Regions from separate parts of the Paenibacillus sp. FSL H3-0321 genome, predicted to be linked through region 2. Evidence: a T-box and tRNA genes for the amino acid it is inferred to sense, from the RefSeq annotation. Region 2 holds a T-box; the other holds one or more tRNA genes.
What was found. A T-box is a leader RNA that pairs with one kind of tRNA and senses whether it is charged. The one in region 2 lies ahead of pheS (phenylalanine--tRNA ligase subunit alpha), so its partner is inferred to be a tRNA-Phe.
Positions count from the first base shown of each region.

Region 1: it encodes a tRNA-Phe, which carries the amino acid that the T-box ahead of pheS (phenylalanine--tRNA ligase subunit alpha) is inferred to sense. The anticodon was not compared.

Region 1 covers NZ_JBBODH010000001.1:4,333,740-4,337,142, forward strand. The annotation lists rRNA gene MHI45_RS19320 (23S ribosomal RNA) at 1-1,270, shown strand, start outside; tRNA gene MHI45_RS19325 (tRNA-Ser) at 1,353-1,444, shown strand; tRNA gene MHI45_RS19330 (tRNA-Met) at 1,471-1,547, shown strand; tRNA gene MHI45_RS19335 (tRNA-Val) at 1,556-1,631, shown strand; tRNA gene MHI45_RS19340 (tRNA-Thr) at 1,671-1,746, shown strand; tRNA gene MHI45_RS19345 (tRNA-Asp) at 1,763-1,840, shown strand; tRNA gene MHI45_RS19350 (tRNA-Phe) at 1,869-1,944, shown strand; tRNA gene MHI45_RS19355 (tRNA-Tyr) at 1,950-2,035, shown strand; tRNA gene MHI45_RS19360 (tRNA-Lys) at 2,043-2,115, shown strand; gene MHI45_RS19365 (NAD(P)/FAD-dependent oxidoreductase) at 2,258-3,226, shown strand; gene MHI45_RS19370 (PucR family transcriptional regulator) at 3,336-3,403, shown strand, end outside.
Region 2 covers NZ_JBBODH010000001.1:6,396,419-6,399,821, forward strand. The annotation lists gene MHI45_RS28385 (sensor domain-containing diguanylate cyclase) at 1-1,150, opposite strand, end outside; T-box leader at 1,724-2,012, shown strand; gene pheS (phenylalanine--tRNA ligase subunit alpha) at 2,070-3,104, shown strand; gene pheT (phenylalanine--tRNA ligase subunit beta) at 3,166-3,403, shown strand, end outside.

The sequences.
Region 1 (3,403 bases), 2.1 Mb from region 2:
AACCGACACAGGTAGGCGAGAAGAGAATTCTAAGGCGCGCGGAAGAACTCTCGTTAAGGAACTCGGCAAAATGACCCCGTAACTTCGGGAGAAGGGGTGCCTCGGTAGGGTGAATAGCCCGAGGGGGCCGCAGTGAAAAGGCCCAAGCGACTGTTTAGCAAAAACACAGGTCTGTGCGAAGCCGCAAGGCGAAGTATACGGGCTGACGCCTGCCCGGTGCTGGAAGGTTAAGGGGAGCGGTTAGGAGCAATCCGAAGCTGTGAACCGAAGCCCCAGTAAACGGCGGCCGTAACTATAACGGTCCTAAGGTAGCGAAATTCCTTGTCAGGTAAATTCTGACCCGCACGAATGGCGTAACGACTTGGGCGCTGTCTCAACGAGAGATCCGGTGAAATTTTAATACCTGTGAAGATGCAGGTTACCCGCGACAAGACGGAAAGACCCCATGGAGCTTTACTGCAGCTTGATATTGAATTTGGGTACGATCTGTACAGGATAGGTGGGAGCCGTAGAGGCAGGAGCGCAAGCTTCTGCGGAGGCGCCGTTGGGATACCACCCTGATCGTATCTAGGTTCTAACCTAGTGCCCTAATCGGGTACGGGGACCGTGTCAGGCGGGCAGTTTGACTGGGGCGGTCGCCTCCTAAAGAGTAACGGAGGCGTTCAAAGGTTCCCTCAGAATGGTTGGAAATCATTCGAAGAGTGCAAAGGCATAAGGGAGCTTGACTGCGAGACCAACAAGTCGAGCAGGGACGAAAGTCGGACTTAGTGATCCGGTGGTACCGCATGGAAGGGCCATCGCTCAACGGATAAAAGCTACCCTGGGGATAACAGGCTTATCTCCCCCAAGAGTCCACATCGACGGGGAGGTTTGGCACCTCGATGTCGGCTCATCGCATCCTGGGGCTGAAGTAGGTCCCAAGGGTTGGGCTGTTCGCCCATTAAAGCGGTACGCGAGCTGGGTTCAGAACGTCGTGAGACAGTTCGGTCCCTATCTGTCGTGGGCGCAGGAAATTTGAGAGGAGCTGTCCTTAGTACGAGAGGACCGGGATGGACGTACCGCTGGTGCATCAGTTGTTCCGCCAGGAGCATGGCTGAGTAGCTACGTACGGACGGGATAAGCGCTGAAAGCATCTAAGCGTGAAGCCCCCCTCAAGATGAGATTTCCCAATTAGTAAGACCCCTTGAAGACGACGAGGTAGATAGGTTGGAGGTGGAAGTGCAGCAATGCATGGAGCTGACCAATACTAATCGGTCGAGGGCTTATCCAACAAGTTAAGACGCAGATTTGTTTCGGATTCAGTTTTCAGGAATTAAGGTTCCTGAATGAATTTACATGGCACCAACTTGTTTGGAGAGATACCCAAGTGGCTATAAGGGGACCCTCTGCTAAGGGGTTAGACTGCGTAAGCGGTGCGAGGGTTCGAATCCCTCTCTCTCCGCCATTTCAAATTCATAATATTGTTAGTGTGGCGGCGTAGCTCAGCTGGCTAGAGCGTACGGTTCATACCCGTGAGGTCGGGGGTTCGATCCCCTCTGCCGCTACCATACAACCCGGAGGCTTAGCTCAGCTGGGAGAGCATCTGCCTTACAAGCAGAGGGTCGGGGGTTCGATCCCCTCAGCCTCCACCATTTTCACAATTCAACACCGTTTCAACACTTTTACACCGTGCCGGTGTAGCTCAACTGGTAGAGCAACTGACTTGTAATCAGTAGGTTGGGGGTTCAAGTCCTCTCGCCGGCACCATTATTTTTACAAATGCGGAACCGTGGTGTAGTTGGCCTAACATGCCTGCCTGTCACGCAGGAGATCGCGGGTTCGAATCCCGTCGGTTCCGCCATTTTTTTATGTTTTATGGCTTTTTTTATGGCTCGGTAGCTCAGTCGGTAGAGCAAAGGACTGAAAATCCTTGTGTCGGGGGTTCGATTCCCTCCCGCGCCACCATATATGGAGGCTTAGCGAAGTGGCCAAACGCATCAGACTGTAAATCTGCTCACGTACGTGTTCGGTGGTTCGAATCCATCAGCCTCCACCAGTTTTATGAGCCATTAGCTCAGTTGGTAGAGCACCTGACTTTTAATCAGGGTGTCGAAGGTTCGAGTCCTTCATGGCTCATCCCAATCAGAAAGTCATCACCTTCGGGTGGTGGATTTTTTGTGTTATCGTCATACGCAGGAAAATGAAATTGCTGACATCGAGTTTAAAATTTCTGTCTCCGTTTAATTATAAGTTTATAACACTGAGCAGAAATGAGGGGATTCCCGTTATATATGATGCAATTATTGTTGGAGGCGGTTTTGCCGGTCTGCAGGCGGCGATTCAATTGGGACGTTACTCCGCCCACCATGTGCTTGTGATAGACGCGGGAGGGGGAAGACCTAACATTTGCCGCAATTATCATAATATATTGGGCTGGCCAGAGGGAATATCCGGTGAAGAGCTTAGGGCAAGGGGGAGGCGGCAGGCTGAAGTTGCTGGGGTAGAGTTTGTTACGGATAGGATTACTAAGGCAGATAAGCAGAATGGTTTGTTTCAGCTGAACGGTTTCGAGAATCAGTGCTATAGTTCCAAGACATTGCTGCTTGCAACAGGTGTAATGGACCGCTTTCCTGAGTTGCCGGGGCTTGTAGCTACATTAGGAAAGACGGTATATGTATGCCCGGATTGTGATGGCTACGAAATTCAGAACCGGCAGACCCTATTGCTGGGTTCAGGTGACGTAGGGGCAAATATGGCTTTTGTTTTGCGCGAGCGTACGGGTGATCTGACTTATATCAATCATGAATGCCAGCCGGTATCGGCAGAAAACCGCCAACGTCTTGATGAACAAGGAATCTTATACGTAGAGGAAGCAGTTGCACGAATCGATGAGGAGAATGATGGAATCATTAAAGCGGTAGTCCTGGAGAGCGGAAATACTTTGCTTGCGGAGCGTGGGTTTATCGCCTTTGGGAACAATGCGGTACATTCGGAACTTGCGGCAGAGCTTGGGGTGAAGCTTCATAAGAACAAGCATATCGAAGCGGATAAGCGTTCATTAATGACCAATGTGGAGCATTTATGGGTGGCTGGTGATGTCGCTGTTCATGCAGAGCAAGCTACAGTTGCAATGGGCGAGGGAGCGATAGCCGGTATTTGGATGCATAAAGAGTTAAAGAAGATATCCATGGTAAGCTTGCCGCCGTCTAAGCAAAATCATAGCGAAATGGTAAAACAAAATAAATGATTCCTCAAATTGTCGATTGTGTCTTAGTAATCGGAGGGACCAGGCCGCATAATGTTGGGAATTATGATAAAATAGGCGAAAAGAGCAAAAGTGGTGGAGTATGGTGACAATGGATAGTGAGGCATTGCGTCAAAAATTGGAGCAGCTCACCGGAAAGAGAACCGGAATCAAGCAACT
Region 2 (3,403 bases):
CAGGCTGATTAATCAGGTTCTCCATGTACATTTTAAAATGGGCTCTATTGGGGATTGCTGTTAAATGGTCATAGAAGGCCAGCTTGTGGAGCCGTTCCTCATGTTGCTTACGCTGGGTAATCTCACGAGAGATAAGCATATACTGCGCGGGAAAAGCATGGCTGCCGGTGATCGGTGAGATTTTCGTTTCCAGCCACACCCAGTGGCCTTTTGCCGAACGCATGCGCAGCTCCGAAATTCGTGGAGTCCCCTGAACCACACTCTTCAGCTTCGCCCAGGAGATTTCAGCTTCGCGGATGTAGTTGGAAAGAGGAACACCTTTGTCCGGCACGTAGCCAAGCACGCTGGAATGGGAAGGTGAGGCGTACAGGATCATACCGTTTGGATCGGTCAAAATAATGAAGTCAGACATGGTCTCACCGATCAGCTGGTAAAGGGATTGATCTTCCTGCATCTCACTTTGCAGCGAAACTACTCTGCGGCAGAGATAAATAATAACGAGCATAAGCAGGAACAAGATCAGGGAGTAGGCCGCGAAGAGGGTGCTTTTTCGCTCACGGAACTCTTGGGTAATCTGCTGTCCGTAGTTATCGATCAGGTTCTCGGATTGATCCAGACTGCTGCGGACCTCACTCAGCCGGGTGTTGATCATGATAGCTGAGTACGTATCCGGGTTCCAATTGCTTTCCATACGCCGGGAGATCAGTTTCTGCCCGGTATTCTTCCAGCTTTCAAAAGCGTCTTCGAAGCTCAGCAGCTCGTTTCTCAGCTGGGAGAGCAGCCGATTGCTCTGTGTCATCCTCTTTTCCGGATGATTCATAGCGTTGATGTTGCAGCTGACCATGCCCAGCCGCTGCTTCACCTGGGCATTATTGTCATGATACTCCTGAGACAGCAGGCCGCGCTGTTCACGCGTAATGTTCCGGTTCATCACGGTGTGCAGCGCAAGGGCAGCCTGATGAAGATCCCGGTCGGCATTCAGAATCAGCTCTGAATTTTGGTAGACATCGCTGTACAGTGAATCTGAAAGCCGGTTAATTGTGTGGTTCAGATACAGCAGAGAAGCGGTGCTGATGCCCGCCAGAATAACGGAGATAGCGACAAATAAAAGGATTAATCTGCGTGTGTTTTTGATTTTGTATAAAGCCACTGTCATCCTCTCCCCGCATAAAACTTTGAGAAATCTCTTTGATAGTAGATGATACCTATGCGGAACTAATCCCAGCTGCGGGTAATTGGCCGCAGGGACAACGAGAGAGTGTCTTTCAAATAGTCATAGAAACATAGTGCTTCCAGTACGATTAGGGATCCTTCTCATCAGTATGTAGGACGTCCTGCTTAGGGCATCCGGGCCGAGTATGGAATATAAGAGGTTGATCCGAGCCTGAAATGCCCAAAATCCCCTGCCAGCCGACCGTTCGGGTCATCAAGCGATCCGGTAAGCCGGGGAGGAGATGGGGATCTTGATATAATTAGCATCAGATTTAAACATTATGTATAGTACAGGCTTATTCATACTCCAACCCCTGAGTCCTATTACCCAAGTTTTCTACAAACGATACTCCCTTTCTGTGCTAAGCGCTAAAATATCATAGCTGCCGTTCCCGGCGAGTTTAGGGATTAATTCCTCTGAATTTGTCGGCTTGTCAAAACGACATTTTGTGCATATAATAAATAGACATATCTTCTGAATAAGAAGATGCAGTTTCCCAGCAACATCATTATAAATGCAGTGATGGAGAAGAGTACGCAGTGCCTGGCTTACAGGGAGGAGACGCCGCAGATTGAGAGCGTTTCTAGGAGAGCAGAGCTGCCGAAGTTCACTCCGGAGCAGTTCCCTGAATTCACTTCAAGATCTTCTTGAAGGAAGACAGTAGGGGAAACCGGCCGCAGACCGTTATTTCTGTTAAAGTGAGGCATGTCTTTACCGCACCGAAAGAGGGAATACAGCTCTTAAGGGAAGTGGTACAGGAGTCTAACAAGGGTGGTACCACGGTCTTTTCGTCCCTTACCGGGAGGAAAGGCCTTTTTTTGTTGACAATATGATGATTAAGGGGGCAGTACACGCCATGAAAGAGAAGCTGGAAGCGTTGAAGGTTGAGGCATTGGCTAAGCTGCAGGAAGTAACCGATCCGCAGGTTCTGAATGACTTACGCGTGAAGTATCTGGGCAAAAAAGGCGAGTTAACCGAGGTTCTGCGGGGAATGGGAGGGCTTAGCGCGGAAGAGCGTCCGGTAATCGGCCAGGTGGCGAATCTGGTGCGCAGCGCGATTGAAGATATTATCGGCTCCAAGCAGGAGGCGTTCCAGCAGCAGGAAACGCTGAACCGCCTGCAGGCAGAGAAAGTGGATGTTACGCTGCCGGGCCGCGGTTTGCCGCAAGGCGGAATTCATCCGCTCACCCGGGTGGTGCAGGAGATTGAAGATATCTTCATCGGCATGGGCTACCGGGTAGCAGAAGGCCCTGAAGTAGAGACGGATTATTATAACTTCGAGGCGCTTAATCTGCCGAAGAACCATCCGGCACGCGATATGCAGGATTCCTTCTATTTGACGGATGATCTCCTGATGCGTACGCAGACTTCTCCAGTGCAGATCCGCACCATGCAGGCAATGCAGGGCGAAACACCGGTCAAAATCATCTGTCCGGGGAGAGTGTTCCGCCGCGATGATGACGACGCCACCCACTCCTTCCAGTTCCATCAGATCGAAGGTCTGGTCATTGGACGGGGAATCCGCATGAGTGACTTGAAGGGTACATTGCAGCAGTTCATGAAAGAAATGTTCGGCCCGAGTGCGGGGATCCGCCTTCGTCCGAGCTTCTTCCCATTCACCGAGCCTAGCGTTGAAGTTGACGTCAGCTGCTTCAAATGCGGCGGAGACGGCTGCCGGCTGTGCAAACAAAGCGGCTGGCTGGAAATCCTCGGTGCTGGCATGGTGCATCCGAATGTACTCAGAATGGGCGGATACGACCCAGAGGAGTATAGCGGCTTCGCCTTCGGCGTAGGTGCGGAGCGGATTGCCATGTTGAAATACGGCATCGACGACATCCGTTATTTCTATACCAATGATATGGGCTTCGTGAAGCAGTTCAAGGGCATTTAGATTTTTGACGGGTGAGCGGGCTGGTAGATAAATACATCTGAAATAAAGGAAGTGAGCGGACATGAAAGTATCAACCGGATGGCTGGCTGATTATATATCGTTAGAGGGAGTAACCGCTGAAGAGCTGGCGGACAGAATCACCACTGCAGGCATCGAGATTGACGGTGTTGAGCGCCGCAACAAGGGGCTTTCCGGGATTGTAACCGGATATGTGAAATCGAAAGAAAAACATCCCGATGCCGATAAGCTGAACGTATGTATCGTGGATGCAGGACAGGGCGAGGATCTGCAGATCGTGT